DNA from 3 places in the Microbulbifer sp. CAU 1566 genome. Region 1 is predicted to be linked to each of the others. Evidence: predicted binding sites of a transcription regulator. Region 1 holds the regulator's gene; each other region holds the start of a gene.
The links. The regulator LexA, encoded in region 1, represses DNA repair genes until DNA is damaged. The targets are predictions, from matches to a motif close to ACTGTNTNTANANACAGT.

Region 1 (8,162 bases):
CCCAGCGCTTGTACGAAGCGGGCTACATCACCTATATGCGTACCGACTCCACCAACTTGAGTGCCGAAGCCGTGTCTTCCGTGCGCGAATTTATTGGTGAGAACTACGGCGATAAATACTTGCCGGAAAACCCCAATCGCTATAGCAGCAAAGAGGGTGCCCAAGAAGCGCACGAGGCGATTCGCCCATCCGACGTGCGGGTAAAGCCGAACATGCTGTCCGGCATGGAGCGCGATGCTGAACGTCTGTACACCTTGATCTGGCAGCAGTTTGTGGCCTGTCAGATGACGCCCGCCCAGTTTACTTCCACCTCGGTCGTAGTAACGGCGGGTGACTTTGAGCTGCGTACCCGCGGCCGGGTAATTCGCTTTGACGGCTTCCTGAAAGTGGCGCCGGCGCAGTCCAAAAAAGACGAAGATCTGGTACTGCCCGATATAAAAGTGGGTGAAAAGCTTAACCTCAAAAAGCTGGATCCGAAGCAGCACTTCACCAAGCCGCCTGCGCGTTTCAGTGAAGCGGCGTTGGTTAAAGAGCTGGAAAAGCGCGGCATCGGCCGGCCGTCCACTTACGCATCGATTATTTCCACCATTCAGGATCGCGGCTACGTACGGCTGGAAAACCGTCGTTTCTACGCGGAAAAAATGGGCGATATCGTTACCGACCGCCTGAGTGAAAGCTTCAAAAACCTGATGGATTACGGTTTTACTGCCAGCCTGGAAGAGTCCCTGGATACGGTGGCAGAGGGCAAAAAAGGCTGGAAAGACCTGCTTAACGAGTTCTATTCCGACTTTAGCCAGCGACTGGAAGTGGCGCAGGACAAAGAGGGCGGCATGCGCCGCAACTCGCCGACGGATACGGATATCGAGTGCAGCCAGTGCGGTCGCCATATGCAGATTCGCACCGGCTCCACCGGCGTCTTCCTGGGCTGTTCCGGTTATGCGCTGCCGCCGAAAGAGCGCTGTACCAACACCATGAACCTGGTGTCAGGTGAAGAAGCGGTGGATGCGGACAAGGACGAGGATGCAGAAACTCGCCAGCTGCGCGACAAGCGCCGTTGCGGCAAGTGCGGCACCGCCATGGACAGCTATCTGGTGGATGAACACCGCAAACTGCATATCTGTGGTAACAACCCGGACTGCAATGGTTTTGAGGTGGAGAAGGGCACCTTCAAGATCAAGGGCTATGATGGCCCGCTGATCGAGTGCGACAAATGTGGCAGTGATATGCAGCTGAAGTCTGGCCGATTCGGCAAATACTTTGGCTGTACCAATGAAAGCTGCAAAAACACCCGCAAACTGTTGAAAAGCGGACAACCGGCGCCCCCCAAAATGGACCCGGTGCCCATGCCAGAGCTCGCCTGCGAAAAAGTCGACGACACCTACATCCTACGGGATGGCGCTTCCGGCCTGTTCCTGGCGGCAAGCCAGTTCCCGAAAAACCGGGAGACACGTGCGCCTCTGGTGAAGGAGTTGCTGCCCCACAAAGATGAGATAGATCCCAAGTACAGCTTCCTGTTTTCTGCTCCCACGGAAGACAACGAGGGGCGGGATACGGTGGTCCGTTTCAGTCGCAAGACCCAGGAACAGTATGTTCAGAGTGAGGAAGAGGGCAAAGCGACGGGCTGGAAGGCCTTCTACAACAACGGGAAATGGGAAGTAGAAGCCCCAGCGAAGAAGGCTGCTGCAAAGAAAGCTCCCGCGAAAAAGGCGGCTGCGAAAAAGGCACCGGCCAAGAAAGCTGCGGCTAAAAAGGCGCCTGCCAAAAAAGCGGCTGCCAAGAAAGCCCCTAAAGAAAGTTCCTAAAGGGTAGGTCTGTACTTGAGCAACCCCTATACCGGCACAGTGGCCTCGGCCCTCCGCAAATGCCAGATTCTGCTCCAGTCGCTGGATGAGCGGGGCAGTACCGAAAACCCCCTCCTGCAAGCCGCTTTGCAGGAAGGGGCGTTATTGCAACTGTGGCGGGCATATCGTGCATTTCTCGGCGAGCAGTCCCACCAGTTGGGTCTGGGCACTGGTGTGGTGCCAGAATCCGCAGCGGCGCTACAGAGCCTGCTGACGGCCCGGGGCAAATTCAGTGCGGACGTCGGCGAGCTGGTGAGCCTGGCGGAAAACCCGGATAGCTGGTTCTACCCGATGGCAGTTGCTTGGATTGGGCTCTGGAAGCTTCCGACTAGCGCCGGGCAGGGGCCTGACGGAGGGGCGGGCGTACAGACACTGATTCCGGTGCGGCAACTGGAAGATATGCCGGTTGCGGTGGACCCCGAGTGTCTCAATCGCTGGCTGCGGGGGCTTACCGAGCTGGTGCAGCGGCAGCGGGTACAAGGCGAAGAGTGGTAGCGCCTTCAGTGGGCGCCGCAGATTAATCACTTCCCCCTGTGTTACAATGGCGGAAAATCATGCTGTAACTGGAGAAGTGAATGTCTTCTGAGACCTACGAAATCATCGAGTTGTCCAATGGTGATGTGGCGCTGCGACGCGCTGGTCACAAGGGAGACCCGCTGGTGCGTATTCATTTCTCAGCGGAGAGCCTCGAGTTTTTGCGTGAGCACAAGATTGCCATTGCCCGCGCCATGCTGGAGGCGGGAATTGAGGCGGTGCAGGATGTGAATGAGCTGGAAGCAGAGCCGGAATCCTTCGAGGAAGACGTGGATGTGACCGAGCACACGGTACACTGAACTTGCTTAAACCTACCCCGCAGTGTCGGTGATTTCGGCCGCTGTAACGGGTTGTAACGGAAAGATACGGGGCGAATCGTGTATCAAACGCCGTGAAAGACGCATAAAAAAACAGGGCTTGAGGCCCTGTTTTTTTATGTCTGGAAGATGGTGAATGCGCGCCTTAAAAGGGATTCTGGCGAATCACACCAACCGCCAGGCCTTCAATGGCGAAATTCTTGTCACGCATATCCACCTGAATAACATCAAAGTCATCATTCTCCGGCAGCAGCTGGATGGTTGCCTGGTTGCCGCGTCGCTTGAATCGCTTCACGGTCACTTCATCCTCAATCCGTGCCACTACTATCTGGCCATTGCGGATGTTGTCCGTGCGTTGTACGGCCAGCAGGTCGCCATCAAAAATACCGGCATTCTTCATGCTCATGCCGTGTACCCGCAGCAGATAGTCTGCCGGTGGGTGGAAAAACTCCGCCGGGATCTCGCAATATTCTTCAATATTTTCTTCCGCCAGTACCGGATTACCTGCCGCGACCCGGCCAACAATGGGCAAGCCGCTCTGGTGGTCTGGAATCCGGATACCGCGTGAGGCGCCGGCGACCATTTCAATTGCGCCTTTACGCGCCAGTGCTTTGAGGTGTTCCTCTGCCGCATTCGGAGAGCGGAAACCGAGCTCCTGGGCAATCTCAGCTCTGGTGGGTGGGTATCCGGTATCGTCCAGATACGTTTTGATCAGTTCCAGTACCTGAGCCTGGCGAGCGGTAAGGTTTGTCATGCGCACTTTCCTGTTGTCTGTATTTTTATACAGTTGCTGGGATTATATACAGATTTCTCTTGCACGCAATCTTCCGGGGGACTGTGTGGGCTAGCTGCTAGACTTGGGGTACCTGTCGGCTTTCAGGTTGTATGGGCATCCAGTTCCCCAAAAGGGGAGTCGGGCAATAAGGAGAAGGCATATGCTGGACGCAAAAATGCCAGAAGCGTGGCGCGTGCTGCGAATTCAATCGGAACTCGTCGATGGTATCGAGCGCCTGATTACATTGAAGGGCGCGGTGACGGTTTTCGGCAGTGCAAGATTCCGTGAAGATGCGGTGGAATATCAGGAAGGTGTGCGCCTGGGCGAGTTACTTGCCAGTGAAGGAGTGCCGGTTATTACCGGCGGCGGCCCCGGGATTATGGAGGCCTGCAATCGCGGCGCATTTACCCAGGCTGGTGCCTCAATCGGCCTGAATATTGAATTGCCATTTGAGCAGACGCCGAATCCCTATCTCGATATCAGCCTGCACTTTCGCTATTTCTTTGTGCGGAAGTTCATGTTCGTGAAGCATGCCGTTGGCTTTATCGCCATGCCCGGTGGGTACGGAACCCTAGATGAACTTTTCGAGGCGCTGACGCTGGTACAAACGCAAAAAGTCCGGCGTTTTCCTATTGTTCTGGTAGGGAAGCGCTACTGGGCGGGATTAATCGACTGGTTGATGGAAACGGTGTTGGACCGGGAATGCATCGATGCCGGTGATTTGAACCTGTTCAAATTGGTTGACACGGTCGAGGAGGCGGCAGAGATCATCGTGGAATATATTCGCGAGCGCGATATTTGATGGGATCTCTACCCCTCAGTTAAATACTTTCATCGGTCCCGGGAAAAGACTCGCCTTCCAGTTTGTCGATGGCACTTTGTGCGGGCGAAAATAAGGGACTTTTGAATCCGGCATCCTCATCATCCTGCATTTCGCGCGCGAGGCTTCCATATCCGGCGTTGGCATCTTCCGGAGGTGCTGCACCAATCACGGGTAGTCGCGGCCAGCTGAGAAAGTCAATCTCATCCAGTGCGCCGTCGATGTATTGAACTTCAATGGTGCGAGAGGGGTGATCTACTGCCACCACTTCAAACAATTCACCAGATTGGAAGTTTTCGAACCAGCTGCCAATTTCCGGAGCAATTCTGGCCATGGCGCGGCCCTCCTGTCGTTATCAATCGTTAGGGGCCCTTTGTTGCCGCGCTACTATGAAATCCCGTCCCCATCGCCATCGCCATCGTCACCACCACGGCGGCCGGTTCAGGAATCAATAGCGGCTGTTACAGCAAATCCCGCGCCTCTTTCGAAGTTCCGTTTCGAGCAATTTCCTCAGTCTTTAAATTCAATCTAGTGTCGGTGCCGGCGGCTTGGTATCCGGGAGGTCGCGATTTCGGGATTCCCTGGATGTTTTGTGATCGCCAGGGCAAATTTCGGTGGATACAAGCGCGCGGCTGGCTAAACCGCTTTTGGGGCAGGGGAGACGGATGTTCCAATTGGTGCCGACTATGCTAGTCTCAGGCCCTTAAACAAACGTTTTAATTGTTGGTTTGAATTGGTATGAGTCAGCTGGAAACCGTCAAGCGAATCCTGGATGCCGCCGAGGTACTATTTGCCGAGCGCGGCTTTACTGAAACCTCGCTGCGCACTATCACCAGCACCGCCGGGGTGAATCTGGCCGCGGTAAACTACCATTTTGGTTCGAAAAAAGAGTTAATCCAGGCCGTATTTGAGCGTTTCCTTACGCCTTTTACGGAGCATCTGGATCGGGAGTTGAGCCGTCGAGAGCTTCAGGACGAGTGCTTACAGGTGGATGACCTCCTGCAGAGCCTGTATCGGGTCGCACTGGCCGGTCTCGCAAGAGAGGGGCGCGATCCCAAGCGCTTCATGCGTTTACTGGGGCTGGCTTATACCCAGTCCCAGGGCCACCTGCGGCGGTTTATCGTTTCGCGCTATGGATCCAGCTACCGGCGGTTTGCGGGCCAGCTTGCCAATGCCTTACCCCAGGTCGACCCGGTGACCTTCTACTGGCGCCTTTATTTCATGCTGGGCGCCACCATATTTTCTCTGTCGAGCTTCGACGCCATTGAAGCTATCCTTCGGGAGGATTTCGGTGCAGAGAGCAGTCTGGAAGAAACCCTTGCCCGGCTGGCGCCCGCCGCTTCTGCCATGTTGACTGCGCCCGAGCCGAAGGAATAGCCGCGCACCGCCTGACGCGTAGAAATTATTCCTGGCGCGTACAAATTAATCCTGGCGCGTGCAAATTAATCAAAGGAGCAGGAAGACCATGTCTGTTCAGATCGGTCCGGTAATGATTGATGTCGAAGGTACCGAACTTACCCCAGAGGATCGGGATTTATTGCGGCATCCGCAGGTGGGTGGCCTGATATTTTTTGCACGTAATTACCGCGATCGGCCGCAGCTGGAAGCGCTGATCGCCGATATTCGCCGTGTTCGCCCGGAAATTCTACTCGCGGTCGACCAGGAGGGCGGGCGAGTGCAGCGCTTTCGCGACAATTTCACCCGAATACCTTCGATGCAGGCGCTGGCAGCCCACGCGGATACCACCCAGCTGAAAGATGTTGGCTGGTTGCTGGCCGCCGAGCTGCTGGCTGTGGGTGTGGATTTCAGTTTTGCCCCGGTGCTGGATGCGGATGACGATTTTTGTCGAATCGTCGGCGATCGCAGTTTCGCCAAAGATCCACTGTTGTTGGCAGAAAAGGCGCGGCCGTTTATGGCGGGGATGCACGAGGCGGGCATGGCAACGACCGGGAAGCATTTTCCCGGCCACGGCCAGGTGCTCGAAGACAGCCATGAAGAATTGCCCGTAGACCAGCGCCCGCTGGAATCTGTATTGGCTTCCGATTGCAAACCATTCGAAGAGTGCATGCTCGCCGGTGAGCTGGATGCCGTAATGCCGGCACATATCCATTTTGCCAATGTGGATGAGAATCCCGTGGGCTTCTCGCGCTTCTGGTTGCAGGAGGTATTGCGCAAGCGCTTTGGATTTGACGGTGTGATTTTCAGTGATGACCTGACCATGGAGGGCGCGGGTGCGGCAGGGGGCTATGCCGAGCGTATTCGCGCTGCCATGTATGCGGGCTGCGATATGGGGGTTGTCTGTAACAATCGCGAGGGAGCGATCGAAGTACTGGCGGCGCTTGAGGGCTATACGCCTGCCCCGGCCTCCAGTGCGCGCCTGGAGCGGATGCGCGGCCAACCGCAGATACGCAGTTGGGAAGCGCTGGAACAGTCTCCCCGCTGGCATTCAACCCGGGAATGGCTGGCATCCTGGATGTAAATGCGCACAATAACGCCACCGATCATTAGAAAGCAGTGAATGGAGTAATTTGTGGAGTCAGCCAAAGCGTTTTTGCGCTCTCTCGTCGGGGATGACCGTTTCTGGATTGCCGAAGTGTTTATCGTTGTACTGATTACCGCGATGGCGTCCTGGGTATTGAGCCTGTTCGTGAATCGTTTGCGCGAACGCGCCGCGCGCACCGTCAATCCCTGGGATGATGCACTGGTCAATTCCATCAACCCACCAGCGTCGATTCTGATCTGGTTGCTTGGATTATCGCTCGCCGCTGCACGCGCGGGAGCGTCCACGGATGCAGAGGTGTTGACCTGGCTGGCTGGAAAGCCCAGGGCTATCGGCTTTGTGGTAGTGATAACCTGGTTTGCGCTGCGCTTTGCCAAAGAGGTTGAGCTGAACCTTGCCGATCCACGATTTGTACGCAAACCCATTGATACAACCACCGTACGTGCCATTGGCAAGCTGATTCGCGCCTCCATCATGATTACCGCCGCGATGGTCATTATGCAGCGTCTCGGTTACAGCGTGAGTGGCGTGCTGGCCATGGGGGGCATCGGGGGATTGGCGATCGGTTTTGCCGCCAAGGACTTGCTGGCGAATTTTTTTGGTGGCTTGATGATTTATCTCGATCGCCCTTTCAAGGTGGGAGATTGGGTGCGTTCGCCAGACCGGGAAATTGAGGGGACCGTAGAGGATATCGGTTGGCGGTTGACGCGAATCCGTACCTTCGACAAACGCCCGCTCTATATTCCCAATGGCGTGTTTACCCAGATCTCGGTAGAAAACCCCTCGCGCATGCTGAACCGCCGCATCTACGAAACCATTGGCATTCGCTACGACGACGCCCTGTTGATGGCGCCAATCGTGGATGATGTTCGGGCGATGCTTCAGCAGCACCCGGAGATTGATACTAACCAGACGTTGATCGTGAACTTCAATTCTTTCGCGCCGTCCTCTCTGGATTTCTTTATCTACACCTTCACCAAAACGACGGACTGGATCCGCTACCACGAGATCAAGCAGGATGTACTGTTGAAGATTCTGCAGATCGTTGAGGATCGCGGCGCCTCTTGTGCCTTCCCGACATCCACTCTGCATATTGCGGACTTGCCGGAACTTGCGTTGGCCAACGATAGCCGAATGACACTTGGTGCTGGAGTGACAGCTAAGTGACTTGCTGCGCGAGAGCATGATATGTCAAAGCTTTCGGTGATTTTCGGCCAAATTTGGTGAATTGTTGCGCATTGTTACCGAGAAGTAACATTAATTTCACGTGGAAACCTAGACACTGGCGCAGATTTATCTAAGAATCAGTAACGACTTTCTCCGGTTGCAATGGGGAAGTACTTCGAGGTAACGGCTGCAGTGATCGTTTGACCGC
Region 2 (8,162 bases), on a different contig from region 1:
TGCCAGCATGGTGTGGCTTCCGATAAACGCGCCCAGCATTTGTCCGGCCATCATGGCTCCGCCGATAACCCACACCACTTTGCCGCCAGTGGCAAACAGGGCCAGGGAGACCACGTTGGTGGTGAGGTTGAACAGTTTTGCCCGGATGGTTGCGGTGAGCAGGGTTTGCCCGCGAAAGGCAACCCCGGACGCGGCAAAAAAGGTCCCGGTACCGGGGCCAAAAGCGCCGTCATAAAAGCCCACCGCAGGCACGCACGTCAGTGCCCACTGTTTTTCACTCAGTTTTCCCTGGCGTTCGCTGTTGCCCAAATTGGGGGTGAGCCAAACATAGAGTGCGACGCACAACAACAGCACTGGAATCACCCAGTTGAGCCAGCTTGTGTCCACCCGCTGAATCAGCCAGGCGCCTACACCAGCGCCAATGCCTGCAGTAACCACCGGAAGAATCAGCGCGCGCTCGCGCAAGTGCCCCTTGGAATACAGCGTGGCCGTCGAGGTAAACGTACCGAGTATCGCCTGACTTTTGTTGGTCGCCAGTGCGGCAACCGGCGGTAGGCCGGCGAGCAGTAACGCGGGCACCGTCAGTAACCCGCCGCCACCGGCCAGGGTGTCCACCCAGCCCGCCAGCATGGCAACAGCAAACAGAATCAATAGCAGGGTAATGGTGATATCCATCGGGTACTTCTTGTGTGAGTCGGACTTGGGGTGTCAGGGGGCAGTGGTGGGTGTCTGGATGGGCAGGCTGAGCTTGCCGGCAATCAATGCCTCCTTGCGTGCCTTGGGCCACTTCTTGATCTGCATTTCCAGTTTTAATGCATCGGAATGGCTGTCGACGCCCTGTTGGAATTCCAGTGTCAGGGGGCCGCGACCGCGCAGCGCCTTGGCGGCTTTGGGGCTGCCACTGCTGTGCTCTTCAAAGCGCCGCTCTACATCTCGGGTAATACCCGTATACAGCGAGCCGCTGTTGGTGCGAATCAGATAAACAAACCAGCCAGACAAAACATAACCGCCGATTAAAAAAGACTTTGCTGGTCACCGGATTGTGGCGGCAGAAAAAAGCGACTGCAATCCAGGTCCAGCTTGCGTTCATTCAGTCCCAGTTTGCGACAGGTTACCCGAAACCGCTGCTGCAGTAACTGTGCAAAGACACCGGTGCCTCGTTGGCGCTGGCCGAATTCGGTCTGGTTATCCTTACCGCCGCGGCTCTGTTGCACCAGGCTCATCACGTGCTGTGCCCGCTGCGGGTAGTGTTCTGCTAGCCATTGGCGAAAGAGCGGTGCCACCTCAAACGGTAATCGCAGCAGTATGTAAGCGGCGTGAATCGCGCCCGCCTGCTGCGCCTGGGTAAGAATGGCTTCCAGTTCTGAATCGTTCAGTGCCGGAATCATGGGCGCGGCCATCACCGCGGTGGGTATACCGGCACTTGCCAGTGCTTCGATGGTGCGCAGCCGTGCTGCCGGCCCTGCGGTGCGCGGTTCCAGTTTGCGTTTTAATGCATTGTCCAGCGTGGTTACGCTGATCCCCACATGTACCAGGTTGTCTTGCGCCATTTCCGCCAGTATCGGCAGGTCACGCAGTATCAGCTGGCTCTTGGTGACTATGGTCACCGGGTGCTGGTAGCGCTGCAGTGTTTCCAGTAACTGGCGGGTGATCTGCTTTTCTTTTTCCAGGGGCTGGTAGGGATCAGTATTGGTGCCCATGGCAATGGGGCTGCACTGGTAACTTTTTTGGCGCAGTGTCTTTTCAAGCAGCTCCGCGGCATTGGGTTTGTAAAACAGCCGGGTTTCGAAATCGAGCCCTGGCGACAGGTCCATATAGGCATGGGCGGGGCGGGCGTAGCAGTAGACGCATCCGTGTTCGCAGCCCCGATAGGCGTTGATCGACTGGGTAAACGGAATATCCGGGGAGTTATTGGTGGTAATGATGGACTTGGCCTTCTCCTCGATCGCCACGGTGTCAATCCGTTGCTGCTGTTCCAGGGCCTGCTCCCAGCCGTCGCTCTCGCGGGTGCTGACCTGATCCACAAAGCGCCCCGCCAGGTTACTGATGGCGCCGCGCCCCTTGAGGGATTGGGTAGGGTTGTCAGGGGAGTCGTTGGCCACGGAATTTAGGGCTGTATGTTTGTCCAGTTGTTTGGGGAGTTTATGACTGGATCCTAGCCAGTGCAAGGAAACTGCGAAGCACATACAATGACTGCTTGGTTTTCGTCGGTTTTCGATGATTCTAGGGCAGGGAGCAGGGGATGGATCTTCATGCGGTCGCCGCGATCAAGGCATTCGCGGTCAATGTATTACAGGTGTTTGCGATGCTGTTCGCCTTCGGGCTGGTGTTGCTGGTGCTCTATGTGGTGTACCTGTATCTCTCGGATGTGAGTCAGACCAAGCAGGCCATCCGCCGCAACTTCCCTGTGCTGGGGCGTTTCCGCTATCAGTTTGAGCACCTCGGGGAGTTTTTCCGGCAGTACTTCTTTTCCCTGGACCGGGAAGAGATGCCCTTCAATCGCGCCCAGCGCAGCTGGGTATACCGCGCGGCAAAAAACGTGGATTCCACCCTGGCTTTCGGTTCCACAAGACCCCTCAATCAGCCAGGGGATATCGTGTTCCTGAACCATCCCTTTCCCACCCTGGCCAAGGACGCGGTACCACCGCGAGAGGTTACGGTGGGGGAAGGCGCCGCGCGCAGACCCTATACCACCCGCTCCATCTTCAATATTTCGGGCATGAGCTTCGGCGCCCTGTCGGTGCCAGCGGTGGAAGCGTTGTCGAGAGGCGCGGCCAAAGCGGGGATCTGGCTGAATACCGGCGAGGGTGGCTTGTCGCCCCACCACCTGGTGGGCGGTTGTGACGTCGTCTTCCAGATCGGTACCGCCAAATACGGTGTGCGGGACGCCGAAGGCAACCTGTCTGACGACAAATTGCGGGAAGTGGCGGCCCATGAACAGGTCAAAATGTTCGAGCTGAAACTCTCCCAGGGCGCCAAGCCGGGCAAGGGCGGCATATTACCGGGAATCAAGGTGACGCCGGAGATTGCCCGGGTGCGCGGTATTCCTGTGGGGATGGACTCCATCAGTCCCAATGGCCACCCGGAATTCAGGGATGTGGCCGGGCTGCTGGATATGATTGGTCATATTCGCGAGGTTACCGGTAAGCCTGTTGGTTTCAAGTGCGTGATTGGCAGCAGCGACTGGCTGCATGAATTGTGCGATTTGATCCGGCGGCGTGGCCCGGAGTCCGCACCGGACTTCATTACCATCGATAGCGCTGATGGTGGCAGCGGTGCCGCGCCCCAGAGTTTGATGGACTATATGGGGCTGCCGCTGAACCGCAGTCTGCCGCTGGTGGTTGATCTTATTGCCGAGTACGGGTTGCGCGAGCGCATCAAGATTATCTGCGCGGGCAAATTGCTGACGCCGTCCATGGTGGCCTGGGCGCTGGCGATGGGCGCCGACTTTATCAATTGCGGGCGCGGTTTCATGTTTTCCCTCGGCTGTATCCAGGCCATGCAGTGCAATAAAAATACCTGCCCAACGGGCGTTACTACCCACAACCCGGACCTGCAGCAGGGGCTGGATCCCATGGACAAGGCCGAGCGGGTTTACCATTACGCGCGCAACATGGTGTACGAAGTGGGCACCATCGCGCACTCCTGTGGTGTCCCCGAGCCACGCCAATTGCGCCGCGCTCATGTCGAAGTCATCAATGAGCGTGGTACACCGGTGCCATTGTCCGACCTGGTGCCGGAAGTAAAACCCAAATCCGTGATCGCCTCCGATCGCGATTCCCAATAATCGACCCTTCGGGAGTGAACCATGGAAGGCGTAACCACACTGGTCGGCCAGGGGTTGTATATGGCGGTTGCTGCGGTAGCGGGGCTATCGATTGCGCGCATTTTGAAACGGGACAATACCCTCGGTTGCCTGATTGCCGGGGTACTTGCGGGCATGCTGCTGCCGGTTTTCGACTACGACACCGGACTGCGTGCCGAAAACCTGCAGCAGCTGGTGTTCTTCGTAATCCTGCCGGTATTGATCTTTGACTCGGCATGGAAAATTGATCCCGACAAGCTGTTCCGCTGGTTGGGCCCAATCCTGCTGCTGGCCACCTTGGGCGCACTGATCTGTGCGTTGATTACCGCGATACTGGTTTACTACGGCATTTATCACCCCTCCGGTTTCCCCTGGCTGGCTGCACTGCTTACCGGCGCTATTCTTGCGGCTACCGATCCGGTCGCGATTGTTGCCCGGTTGCGAACAACCAATGCCAATGAAGAATTACTGACATTAGTCGAGGGCGAGAGCCTGTTTAACGATGCGGTGGCGATTGTGCTTTTCTCCCTGGTGTTGGGCATAGCCAGCCACAGTGCCATGGAGGGATCGGTGGCAACCGGAGAAGCCATCAGCGGCGCGGGTGGTTTTGCGCTTTATTTTGCAGTGGTTTTCTTTGGCGGGTTGGCGTTGGGTTCGCTTTGCGGGCTGGTGACGGCGATTGTGATTCTGTTTTTACGCTCTGCGGGTGCCGCGTTGATGGTGCTGGTACTGGCGGCGTTTGGCAGTTTCTATCTGGCAGAACATGTTGTCGGTGTATCCGGAATTATCGCGGTCGTGCTGTGCGCCATCGTGGCGAGGGCTTGCCTGCGTGAGCAGTACGAGACTTACCTGAGCCATGCTGAACCCACCTGGGAGTGGCTGAGTTTGCTATTTAATGCCCTGATCTTTGTGATCATGGGGCTGGTGATAACCTTCGAGATGTTTTCTCACCAGTGGTTGGCGATGATCATCGGGATTGTTGCGGCGATTGGTGCACGGGGCTTTGCAGTATTTTTGTTGGCGCCTTTTGCGCGTTATGTGGGGCCGCCGATTCCCGCGAACTGGCGTTTGATCTTGAGCTGGGGCGGTTTGCGGGGGGTAATTGCGGTGGCGCTGGTGTTGTCACTACCAACGGAGTTGCCTTACTGGTGGACAGTACAGTCGATGGTGTTCGGGGTGGTATTGTTTTCTTTGTTGGTGCAGGGGACTACGAGTACTCGCTTGATTCGGAAGTTGGGATCTTAGCGTTATTTCTCGTGTGATTTGTTGTGCTTGCGAAGTAATTGGTCTGAATTGAAGGGAGAGTGCTGGGAATTCGTTTTCAAAAGCGTCGGCAACAGGGATGTTGCCGACGCAGCGTACAGGGATGTATTCACAGCGGTTTTGAAAACGAATACCCAGTGCTCTCCCGCCACCGGGCCAGCTTCAGAGCAGTACCCTGAAGCCCGCAAGCCGTATTATTGCCAGTTAAGAATCACCTTTCCGGATTCCCCAGAACCCATGGTGTCAAAACCAGTCTGGAACTCATCTACCGGGAACTGGTGGGTGATGATCGGAGACAGGTCGAGGCCGGACTGAATCAGGCTGGCCATCTTGTACCAGGTCTCAAACATTTCGCGACCGTAGATTCCCTTAAGAATCAGGCCTTTGAAGATTACCTGGCTCCAGTCGATTGCCATCTCACCTGGGGGAATCCCCAGCATTGCAATCTTGCCGCCGTGGTTCATGGCCGACAGCATATCGCGGAAAGCGACAGCGACACCGGACATTTCCAGCCCCACGTCGAAACCTTCGGTCATGCCGATGTCTTTCATTACATCCGGCAGTTTTTCCTTGCTGACATTGACGGTGCGCGTTGCGCCCATTTTCTTCGCCAGCTCCAGGCGGTAATCGTTGATATCGGTAATGACCACATGGCGCGCGCCTACGTGGCGCGCTACCGCCGCGGCCATGATACCGATGGGGCCGGCGCCGGTGATCAGGACATCTTCGCCTACCAGGTCAAACGACAGCGCAGTGTGCACGGCGTTGCCGAAGGGGTCGAAAATGGAAGCCAGTTCGTCGGAAATATTGTCCGGGATTTTGAAGGCATTGAGTGCGGGAATCACCAGGTATTCCGCAAACGCGCCCTGGCGATCCACGCCCACACCGTAGGTGTTGCGGCACAGGTGGCGGCGGCCGGCGCGGCAGTTGCGGCAATGGCCACAGGTGATATGGCCTTCGCCACTGACTCTATCGCCCACTTTAAAGCCGGCCACTTCCTGGCCCATACCGACGACTTCACCCACATACTCGTGGCCCACCACCATGGGTACCGGAATGGTCTTTTGCGACCACTCGTCCCAGTGGTAAATGTGCATGTCTGTGCCGCAGATGGCAGTCTTGCGGATCTTGATCAACAGGTCATTGTGACCTGGCTCGGGTACCTCGACATCGGTCATCCAGATGCCGGGTTCCGACTTGAGTTTGGATAATGCTTTCATAACTACCGCTTAAATAATCTCGAGTTCTTTGCCGGCTTCAATAAAGGCATCAATGCAACGGTCCAGTTGCTCGCGGGTGTGCGCTGCAGACATCTGGGTGCGGATGCGGGCCTGGCCCTTGGGGACCACCGGGTAGAAGAAACCCACCACGTAAATGCCTTTCTCCAGCATTTTGTCGGCCATCTTCTGTGCCAGTGCGGCATCACCGATCATGACCGGGATAATGGCGTGGTCGGCACCGGCGAGAGTAAAGCCCGCTTCGGTCATACGCTTGCGGAAATACTGGGAGTTTTCCTGCAGTTGTTCGCGCAGCTCGCCGCCTTCCACCAGCATGTCCAGTACCTTCAGGGAGGCGGTGACGATGGCGGGGGCTACCGAGTTGGAGAAAAGGTAAGGGCGCGAGCGCTGGCGCAGCAGGTCGATGATTTCCTTGCGGCCGGAGGTGAAACCGCCGGAGGCGCCGCCGAGGGCTTTGCCCAGGGTGCCGGTGATGATGTCCACGCGTTCAACCACGTCGCAGTATTCGTGGGTGCCGCGGCCGTGGGCGCCCAGGAAGCCGACCGCGTGGGAGTCGTCCACCATTACCAGGGCGTTGTATTTGTCTGCCAGGTCGCAGAGGCCTTTGAGGTTGGCGATGACGCCGTCCATGGAAAAGACGCCGTCGGTGGCGATCAGTTTGGTTTTGGCGCCGGCGGCGTCCGCGGCTTTCAATTGTTCTTCCAGGTCTGCCAGGTCGTTGTTGGCGTAGCGGAAGCGCTTGGCTTTACACAGTCGCACGCCGTCGATGATGGAGGCGTGGTTGAGGGCGTCGGAGATGATGGCATCGTCCGGACCCAGCAGTGTTTCGAACAAACCGCCGTTGGCGTCGAAGCAGGAGGTGTAAAGGATGGTGTCTTCGGTCTGCAAGAATTCGGACAGGCGGGATTCCAGTGCCTTGTGGATGTCCTGGGTACCGCAGATAAAGCGCACGGAGGCCATGCCGAAGCCGTACTGGTCGAGGCCTTCTTTGGCGGCTTCGATCAGGTCGGGGTGGTTGGCGAGCCCGAGGTAGTTGTTGGCGCAGAAGTTGAGTACCTGGGTGTCATTGTTGACCTGGATCTCGGCGCTCTGTTGGGAGGTGATAATGCGCTCGCGCTTGTAGAGGCCATCCGCCTCAATCTGTTTCAGTTCGTCGCGCAGGTGCTGGAAAAATTGCTCGGGCTTGGACATGGCGTTTTTATTGGCTCCTGTCAGTGCTTTTGGCAGTAGAGAAATAGAGCGGGCATGAACAACTTTGGTGGCGGTGCCGCTACCGGGTGTGCCCTTGTGAGACACGCCGTAGACCCATCCATGGGGGCTCGGCTGCGGCCGTCCTGGCCGCAGACGGTCTCACAAGGGCACACCCGGTATCGACACCTGCGCATAAAGCTCAAACGTTGATTCACCAACGTTGAAAATTCAGCCGTAAGTGTAGGTTGGGCGCTCTTCTATAACGAGATTGCCCCACCGACACGGTTTATTCGGTTTATCCCACCAGCTCACAAGCCTTGTGGGCAGTGACCGGTGCGTCGCTGGCGCGGCAGTGGGTAGCGAAGGCCAGCGCGTCTTCCGTTGAGTCGAACAGTAGTTGCCACAGCAGAAGCTTATCGCTGCGTTTGACTGCCCTTACGGCCGTGCGGCTGCGCTGGGGGGCAATCTGGATTTCGATAACGTCGGTGCTGGATAGCGTAAAGTCGGACATGTTCCCTCCAAAAATTCTGGAGGGCTGACGGCGGAAGAGGCGATTCGTCAGTAAAAAAATCGCATCCCGGTAGGATTGCAACGCTGTAACCATGGTTGGTCCAGCGAGAGCCCCATCCTCTCCACAGGCTGTAACTGGTTACAGTCTGTGACGA
Region 3 (8,162 bases), on a different contig from region 1:
CATCTGGGGCGTTGCGGTCACGTCAGTGCCCTGGCTGACGTCCTGGAACATCCGAATTCGATCCTGGACCGTGCCCATACCATTGACACTGGTGTGGGCGTTTATCTTGGAGCTCGAGCTCTGGTCGGGGAACTCGATTTCGCCGCCCGCGAGACCCTGCGAGATACGGAAAAACTGCTCGCTGTGACGGGTCTCATGGTAGATCGTCGCGCACAGCTCGATGAAGTCCTCGTAGATCAGATTGGCGTTGTTGGTGTAGTTGGCGTTCAGCCTCAAGCGCCAGCTGCCCCAGCTGAAGGAGCCGCATAGGCCCGGGCCCAGATTGTTGTGGGATACTGCCGGCGTGGGCATGAAGGTCGTCATGCCGCGAATCGCCTGCTCGATCGACTGCCGCCGACGGGTTGTCCGGCTTCCTCCGGGGCGGTTCCAGTCCTTCCAGACATCGCGCATGCGGTTGGCGAAGGTTTGCTTGGTAACTTGGAGATGGAGAGTCACTGTCTTGCCTCCCTGGCTGTTATTAGGTTGCCGATGTTTACTGTTCGGCGGCGCGAACACTCCTCATTCGGGCGCGGTCATATTCTCTCAGCTTGACCGTTCATTCAAGGGTCGCTTGTCAACTCCGTGACGAATTGCGCCGTGACATCACGGGTATCATGCGTACCAGAATAATTCGGGTCAGAGTCAAATATTGAGGATTGGCTTTTTTGGGGGCTAGCGTCAAAAAAGTACTAAGACCCAAGTTTTATTCGTCTAGTTGAAATGTGCTCACCAAGTTCTCATCGAATCGCAATCTTATCTGGTTGAATTCTGTGAGGAGGTCTTTGAATAAAGCGGTGCAGAAATGTGTATTGCAGCCTTTCTTTTTTGATTTAAATCCCGAAGCTCGGCCGAGGTATACAGCACCAGTTCCAGGTTAATTATGAGGGGAAGGGCGGGAAGGGCAGGCGCTGCATCCGCGCCCATCCTGCCACTTTCAATTTTCAGTGAGGCCGGAGCGATCTGAGCCTCGGCGTAAATGGCTTTAAAACGCTGGACGTTTTGTGTAGTGATATCCCCCTCGGCTATTCAATATCATCGGATAATTCCAAATTAGTGCGATATCGGGGTTGGAACAGATCACTGGTGATCTGCAATTACTCGGAATCTGCTTTCAACGGATTAAATATTGAATTGATTTTCTAATTTAAATGGCACTAACGTGCAATTTGTGAGGCTGGCTTCGGTCAGCTTTTACGTTTCAAACGAAAAAACATCATTAATGGTGTTCCATGTCACCGATATTGGAGTTCTTGTAACTTGTTCCGCTCCTTTTAATAGGAGAGAATCGCGCCAAATAATAAACGCATGAAAAATAACATGCTCAAAGTAACTTGATCTGAAATATTAATTTGTTCGAAGTAACACAGCTCGATATGTATTTAACGAGCGGTGACAAGGAAAGGATACATGGCAACGAAAGGAAAGGCTTACCGCCTTCGGGGACTGAATATTCTAGGGTCTCTATTTATCGCAATTTCGCTTACTGCCTGTGGAGGCGGCTCTTCCGGTGGTAATTCCGGTGGGGGGAATTCCTCCGGAGGTAGTAGCAGTAGTAGCAGTAGTAGCAGTAGTAGCGGTGGTAGTAGTAGCAGTGGTAGTAGTAGTGGGGGAAGCAGCAGCTCGTCTGGAAGTGATTCGAACCAACCACCAGTCATCAATGGTTTTTCTATCACTCCGGAAATGGCGACCACTGAAACGACGCTGGTTACTGCATTGGATGCCAATGATCCAGATGGTACTCAGCTGGATGAGGAGTATGTATGGCTGGTCAACGGAGCAAGCATAGAAGGCGAAACGGGCGCGACACTTGATGCGCAGCACTTCGTCAAAGGAGATACAGTCTCGGTAGAGGTGACTGTGAGCGACGGCGCTAGCACCGCAGTGCAGCGTGCCAGTACCCTTATCTTGAACAGTGCTCCTCAGCCGACGGCAAAGGCCGAGAGCCTGGTGAAAACAGGAAGTGCGGTTACTTTGTACGGTAGTGCAAGTGACGCTGATGAAGATGAGGTTAGTTACGAGTGGAATCAAGTATCCGGTGATCCGGTAGAACTCAGCGATACGGCTACAGCGGAATCTGGTTTCATTGCACCTGATGAGGCCGGCGAATTGATATTTTCGCTAACGGCTACCGATGAAGAAGATCAATCCGAGCCCGTTACCGTTACTGTTAAGGTTGAAAACGCACCTAGGGTCGATGGTCTCAGCCTTTTACCCGAAATGGCTTATACCGATACGACACTTAGCGCCATTCTGGAAGCGAGCGACGCGGATGGAGACGGTTTAACCCTAAGCTACTCGTGGCGTGTGAATGGCGAGCTGCTCGACGAGCAATCTGCCGACACGCTAGACAGCAGTCACTACGTCAAGGGTGACACGGTGGAGGTTACGGCTACGGTCTTTGACGGTAATTGGGAAGCTACCGGCAGCGCTGAGATAACCATCGGCAATCGTAAGCCTGAAGTCTCAGCCTCTTCAGAGGGCAGTGTTCAAACCAACCGTGCTGTAACTCTGAAGGGAAGTGCAACCGACCTTGATGGAGATGCACTGACTTATAAGTGGGTACAAGTTTCTGGTGAGCCGGTCACCTTGAGCGATAGCACCGCTGCAGAACCCACTTTTAATAGCCCGTATGTATTTGGCAACCTGGTGTTTGCCCTGACCGCAAGTGATGGTGAGTCCACCTCCGAGCGAATGGAAGTTACTGTCGAGGTAGTGAACTCGCCTCCCGTTCTCAGCAGTGTCACTCTGACTGATTTGCCCGCCTACACAAACACGGACTTGCGTGCTGTTGTTGAAGCTTCGGACGTTGATGGACAGGCTCTTACCAATCACTATCAATGGTTTGTTAACGGTGAGGAAATTGAGTCATTAGACTCAGCGACTTTGCCGTCTACTCACTTTTCCAAAGACGATCAAGTAATGGTCACCGTAATCGTGAGTGATGGCGAGCTCATGGTGAGCAAGTCTGAGGATACGGTAATCCAAAACAGTCCGCTGGAAATTACTGTGCTCAATATGCCAGAGACTGCGGCGTATGGTGAGGCGGCCAATTTCCAGGTTCTGATCGAAGATGCGGACAATGATCCTTTTACCTGGAATTTTCTCGCCCGTCCTAATGGTATGGTTAGAGACGAGTCCGGTGCAGTTACTTGGACACCGACTGGCCCGATGTTTGATACTCAGATGGATGCGTACTGGGAGATTTCAGTCCAACAGGGTGAGGAACAGCACCCGGTTAGCGGAGCGATCACGATTGTAGATAGCGACCGCCAATGGCCTCTCTCTGGTGGAATAAGCACGCCAAACCCGAGAGTGACTGCCGACCTGGATGGTGATGGTACGCCGGAATCAATGATTAGTCATACACGAAACCGGCTCTACGCAACTGCATTTGATGGTACAGGCTATGGCATAACCTGGGCGTACCCCTTCGCCTTTACTGAAAAAAATCTTCGAATTACCAGTGCAGTCGCTGCGAATCTGGATGACGACTCCGCTGATGAAATACTGGTCGGCTTAGATGCGTACACAAGCCAAACGCAGAAAATGACCAACCTGTATATGTTCGATGGTGATCAAAAAGCGAGGCAGGTGGCGACCGTCGAAGGACACAAAGTAGTCGCCATTCGCACTGCGGACCTGGACAATGACGGGCAGTTAGAGATAGTGGTGTTGGTCGACATGCTTGGCTCTTACAATTCTAGTGAGCAGCGCTTAACCATACTCAAGGCATCAGATTTTTCTCTAGTATGGCAGTCTCCTTCGTTACCGCTTGGGGTTAACCTGGACACTGGCAATGTTGATGAAGACCCAACACTCGAGATTGCTACAGACAATGGCTATCTCTTCGGCCTCAACGGCGAAGGCTATGAGTTGGAGTGGCACTACACTCGCGGGTTCAATGAGCAGTCGTATGATCACGATATTGAAATTGCCGATGTTGATGGCGATGGAATTGGCGAAATTATCGGCGCCTTAAAAAATCCAGAAATCGGTAGCTCCCACTATCTCACCCTGTTTGATGCCGTTGCGCAGGGTGTAAAAGTGCAAAACCCGGTTTATACGACCAACATATTCGCCTTCGATACAGATGGCGATGGTAAATCAGAAATTTTAACCACTGAGAATGGTGTCGGAAGAGGTCAACTGTATTCGTTTGATGCCGAAGCGTCTCCGCAATTAGTTCCGCACTGGAACAGCTCGCGCTCTAGTGCATGGGGTGAAGGGATGGCTATTGTCAATCTCGATGATGATCCTGAGCTTGAGTTTTTCTTTAGAGACAGAGGGCATGCCAAGACTTACTCGGATATCTCCGGTGACGGTAATGTTGAGCTGGAATGGACCACGCCACAGCCGAATTACCTGACGAGCAAATTGTCGAACCTGCACACGGTAAACTTCAATGGTGAAGGCGTAAAGCTGGCGGCCATGGGCCAAGTGGATTTCGGTAGTGAAGCTTTTTATCTTGGGCTTATGAACCCCGGTAATGGAGAGATGACTTGGGAAGCCGGAATACCGAGACTCCACAGGTCTTCCGCGTTTTCTGGGGGTATTACCGATTTGGGGGACGACGGTACTAGCCAATTGCTTTATGCCGAGGACTCGGTACCGAGAATTTATGATTTCTTCTCGGAGTCCTTCGTCTGGACCGGCTCAGAACTGGACGGTAAGGTTGTAGCGGTTGCTCACGCAAAACTGGCATCTACTTCCAATACTGCAATGGTGTTGACGACTGAGCTGGGCTCCGTCTACGCCTTTGATAGTGAAACCTTTCAGCAACTTTGGCACCTGGAAAACGCCGGTGGTGTAGGCCTTGAAGTAGTTGATTTCGATGGCACCAATGCCACAGAGATTGTCAGCTACACACCGCAGAGTTTGAACTTGATCACTCCTGGGGAAGGTTCTGCTTCCATTACGCGGACTTTCTCACTGAATGATATTCCGGAAGCGAAGCGTAGTGAGTACTTTGGCCTCTATTTTGATCGGCTTAATATGGTCGGCGTTACCACTGGCGATGTGGATGGCGACAGTAATAATGAAATCGTGCTTGCCCTGACCAATGGTAGTGCAGGGGATACTTGGCTGCTGCTGCTGAACTCGGACTTTACACTGCGAAGCGTTGCGTCCTTCCCAGATATTGAAATCCTTTCTATGCAAATGCAGGATTACGGGGATTCTGCTAATAATATTATGTTGAACGTCCAGTTCGGTGGTGAATACTATGATCACTTCTTCATTGAGGCGGATCCGAGTAGCGGCAAGATCATCTCTGAGTCCCTGAAGTTAAGTGATACGTCCACGCCTGGCAGCATGAAACTGGTCGATACCAATGGTGACGGCGTCCGTGAGTTGTTTTGGACTACGGTACAAGGCGCCATCAACATAACTCGTTGATGTACAAGCTTAACCATTCCGACAAAGGGCCCTAGTGGCCCTTTGTCTTTTGAGGCGAAATCACCCAGTTCTCATTACCTGCAATACCGCGTTAAACCAGGAAGTGGTTGCGGCCTATCCTTAACACAGGACTTATTTACTGTATTTATTTTCCTTGCGTGAGTCGGATTGATGGGGGTATAGGCATAGCCTATGCTGGCTGTCAGAGCCCTGGCATCTAGCTATGGTGACTACTGGTGTCTGTGTATTTATCCAGTAGAATGGCGCCAATCTCTAACCGAAGCCTCAACGAAGTACTACCTCTTGCCTCAAGGATTCCTCCTAAGCCGCCACAGCTTTGACCAGCGCGGCAGCACCTGCATCCACTACTGGCTGGCCACGTCCGAGGGCCCGGTCAAGCTGGTCATCGAAGGTGAGCGCCCGGTCTTTATGGTGAAGGTGGCGGACCACGCCCAAGTGACCGAGGCGCTGGCCGGGGTTCCCTACGAATGGCAGCAGCTGGGCTTCCAGACCTTTGGTCGCGAGGAAGCGGCCATGCTGTATTTCCCCACCATCGACGCCCATCGCCGGGCCCAGACCCAGTTGCAAGCACGCGGCATCAAGGTGTTTGAAGCGGACTTTCGTCTTCACGACCGCTACCTGATGGAGCGCTTTGCCCGAGGAGGCCTCTACTTTGAAGGCGTGGCCCGGGCCAAAGAGGGTTATACGGAATACCGACAGGTGCGCCTCAAGGGCGCCGAGGTGCAGCCGGATTTCAAGGTGGTGTCTCTGGACGTGGAGTGCTCCGGCCAGGGTGAGCTGTATTCCGTCGGTCTCTACGGGCATGGCGTGGAGGAGGTGCTAATGGTGGGGTTAACGGAGGGCAAACCGGAGGCCGCCGACACCAGCATCCATTGGGTGGATGACGAACGGACTCTGCTGGAGGCGCTGGAGGCCAGGGTCCAGTCCCTGGACCCGGACATCATCATTGGCTGGTCCGTGGTGGACTTTGATTTCCGGCTGCTTCTGAAAAGGGCCGCCCGCTACGGCCTGCGCCTGAAGCTGGGGCGCGGTGGCACCGATGCCCGCTGGCGGGATGGCCGGGAAGGCAACCAGGGCTTCGTGACGCTGCCGGGCCGGGTGGTGCTGGACGGCATCGATGGGCTGAAGAACGCCACCTACAGCTTTGAAAGCTTCAGCCTGGAGTTTGTGTCACAGACCTTACTGGGCAGGGGCAAGGACACCGAAGACGTGGACAACCGCCTGGTGGCGATTGAACACGACTTTCGCCATAACAAACCCAAGCTGGCGGCCTACAACCTGGAAGACTGCCGCCTGGTCTGGGATATCTTCCAGCACACCCGCTTGCTGGATTACCTGCGCCTGCGGGCCCAGCTCACCGGTCTTGAACTCGACCGCAGCGGCGGTTCGGTGGCGGCGTTTACCAACCTCTACCTGCCCAGGCTGCACCGCAGCCGCTATGTTGCGCCCAACCTGCCGGCCGACGGCGGCCTGGCCAGCCCGGGCGGCTATGTGATGGATTCCCGACCGGGCCTGTACGACAACGTGCTGGTGCTGGATTTCAAGAGCCTGTATCCCAGCATTATCCGTACCTTCAAGATCGATCCGATGGGGTTGATTGAGGGACTGGCTGAAGAGGCGAAAGAGGGATCGGAAGAGGATACGACCGAGGGCCGGCCGGATGACAACAGCATCCCCGGTTTTCGCGGCGCGCGCTTTTCCCGCGACAAGCATTTCCTGCCGGACATCATTACCAATCTCTGGGCCCAGCGCGACATCGCCAAGCAAGAGCAGGATGCAGCGCGCTCCCAGGCCATCAAGATCATCATGAATTCCTTTTACGGGGTGCTCGGAAGTGGCGGCTGCCGTTTTTACGACACGCGCCTGGCCAGCTCCATCACCCTGCGCGGTCACGAGATCATGCAGCAGACGGCCCGCTGGATTGAAGAGCTGGGACATCAGGTTATCTACGGCGATACCGATTCCACCTTTGTCTGGCTGAGCGGCCAACCCAGCCCGGAAGAGGCCGATGCCATCGGCAAGAATCTGGCCAGCGAGATAAACACGCGCTGGCAGAACAAGCTCAAAGACGAGCTGGCGTTGGAGTGCGAACTGGAGCTGGAATTCGAAACCCACTACCAGCGCTTTTTGATGCCCACCATTCGTGGCTCGGAGGCCGGCTCCAAGAAACGCTATGCGGGCCTCGTGGTGAACGGCGATGAGGAAAAGCTGGTATTCAAGGGCCTGGAAACGGTGCGCAGCGACTGGACCGCCCTGGCCAAGCAGTTCCAGACCCAACTCTACGGGATGGTGTTCAAGAGTGAAGATCCATCCGACTATATCCGCGAGACGGTGGAGAAAACCCGGGCAGGGGAGATGGATGAGCAGCTGGTCTACCGCAAGCGGCTCCGGCGCAAGCTGGAGCAATACGTAAAAAACATACCGCCCCAGGTGCGCGCCGCGCGCCTGGCCGACGAAAACCGCCGCCAGCAGGGACTTTCACCCAAATATCAGAACAAGGGTTGGATTCACTACGTAATTACCCTCAATGGCCCGGAGCCGGTGGATTACCTCCAGTCGCCGATCGATTACCAGCACTACATCGACAAACAGCTCAAGCCGGTGGCCGATGCCATATTGCCCTTCATAGACCTGGATTTTGATAGTCTGGTGGATGGCCAGCTGGGCCTGTTCGGGGTGAGCGATTGAACATCCGCATGCCATGAAAA

Region 2: the regulator LexA is predicted to act here: its motif matches at 2,113-2,130, upstream of M0G74_RS00495 (PA0069 family radical SAM protein).
Region 3: the regulator LexA is predicted to act here: its motif matches at 5,673-5,690, upstream of M0G74_RS05230 (DNA polymerase II).

Annotation. Positions count from the first base shown of each region.
Region 1 covers NZ_JALNMG010000003.1:32,871-41,032, reverse strand. The annotation lists gene topA (type I DNA topoisomerase) at 1-1,802, shown strand, start outside; gene M0G74_RS08585 (DUF6586 family protein) at 1,818-2,336, shown strand; gene M0G74_RS08580 (hypothetical protein) at 2,417-2,674, shown strand; gene lexA (transcriptional repressor LexA) at 2,838-3,446, opposite strand; gene M0G74_RS08570 (TIGR00730 family Rossman fold protein) at 3,628-4,269, shown strand; gene M0G74_RS08565 (DUF6763 family protein) at 4,289-4,621, opposite strand; gene M0G74_RS08560 (TetR/AcrR family transcriptional regulator) at 5,026-5,664, shown strand; gene nagZ (beta-N-acetylhexosaminidase) at 5,753-6,766, shown strand; gene M0G74_RS08550 (mechanosensitive ion channel family protein) at 6,818-7,954, shown strand.
Region 2 covers NZ_JALNMG010000001.1:109,843-118,004, reverse strand. The annotation lists gene M0G74_RS00505 (TSUP family transporter) at 1-675, opposite strand, end outside; gene M0G74_RS00500 (GIY-YIG nuclease family protein) at 709-999, opposite strand; gene M0G74_RS00495 (PA0069 family radical SAM protein) at 1,014-2,102, opposite strand; gene M0G74_RS00490 (FMN-binding glutamate synthase family protein) at 2,243-3,787, shown strand; gene M0G74_RS00485 (sodium:proton antiporter) at 3,809-5,050, shown strand; gene tdh (L-threonine 3-dehydrogenase) at 5,263-6,288, opposite strand; gene M0G74_RS00475 (glycine C-acetyltransferase) at 6,298-7,497, opposite strand; gene M0G74_RS00470 (hypothetical protein) at 7,793-8,008, opposite strand; SAM-I-IV-variant riboswitch at 8,090-8,162, opposite strand, start outside.
Region 3 covers NZ_JALNMG010000002.1:10,434-18,595, forward strand. The annotation lists gene M0G74_RS05220 (hypothetical protein) at 1-495, opposite strand, end outside; gene M0G74_RS05225 (cadherin-like domain-containing protein) at 1,447-5,433, shown strand; gene M0G74_RS05230 (DNA polymerase II) at 5,737-8,142, shown strand.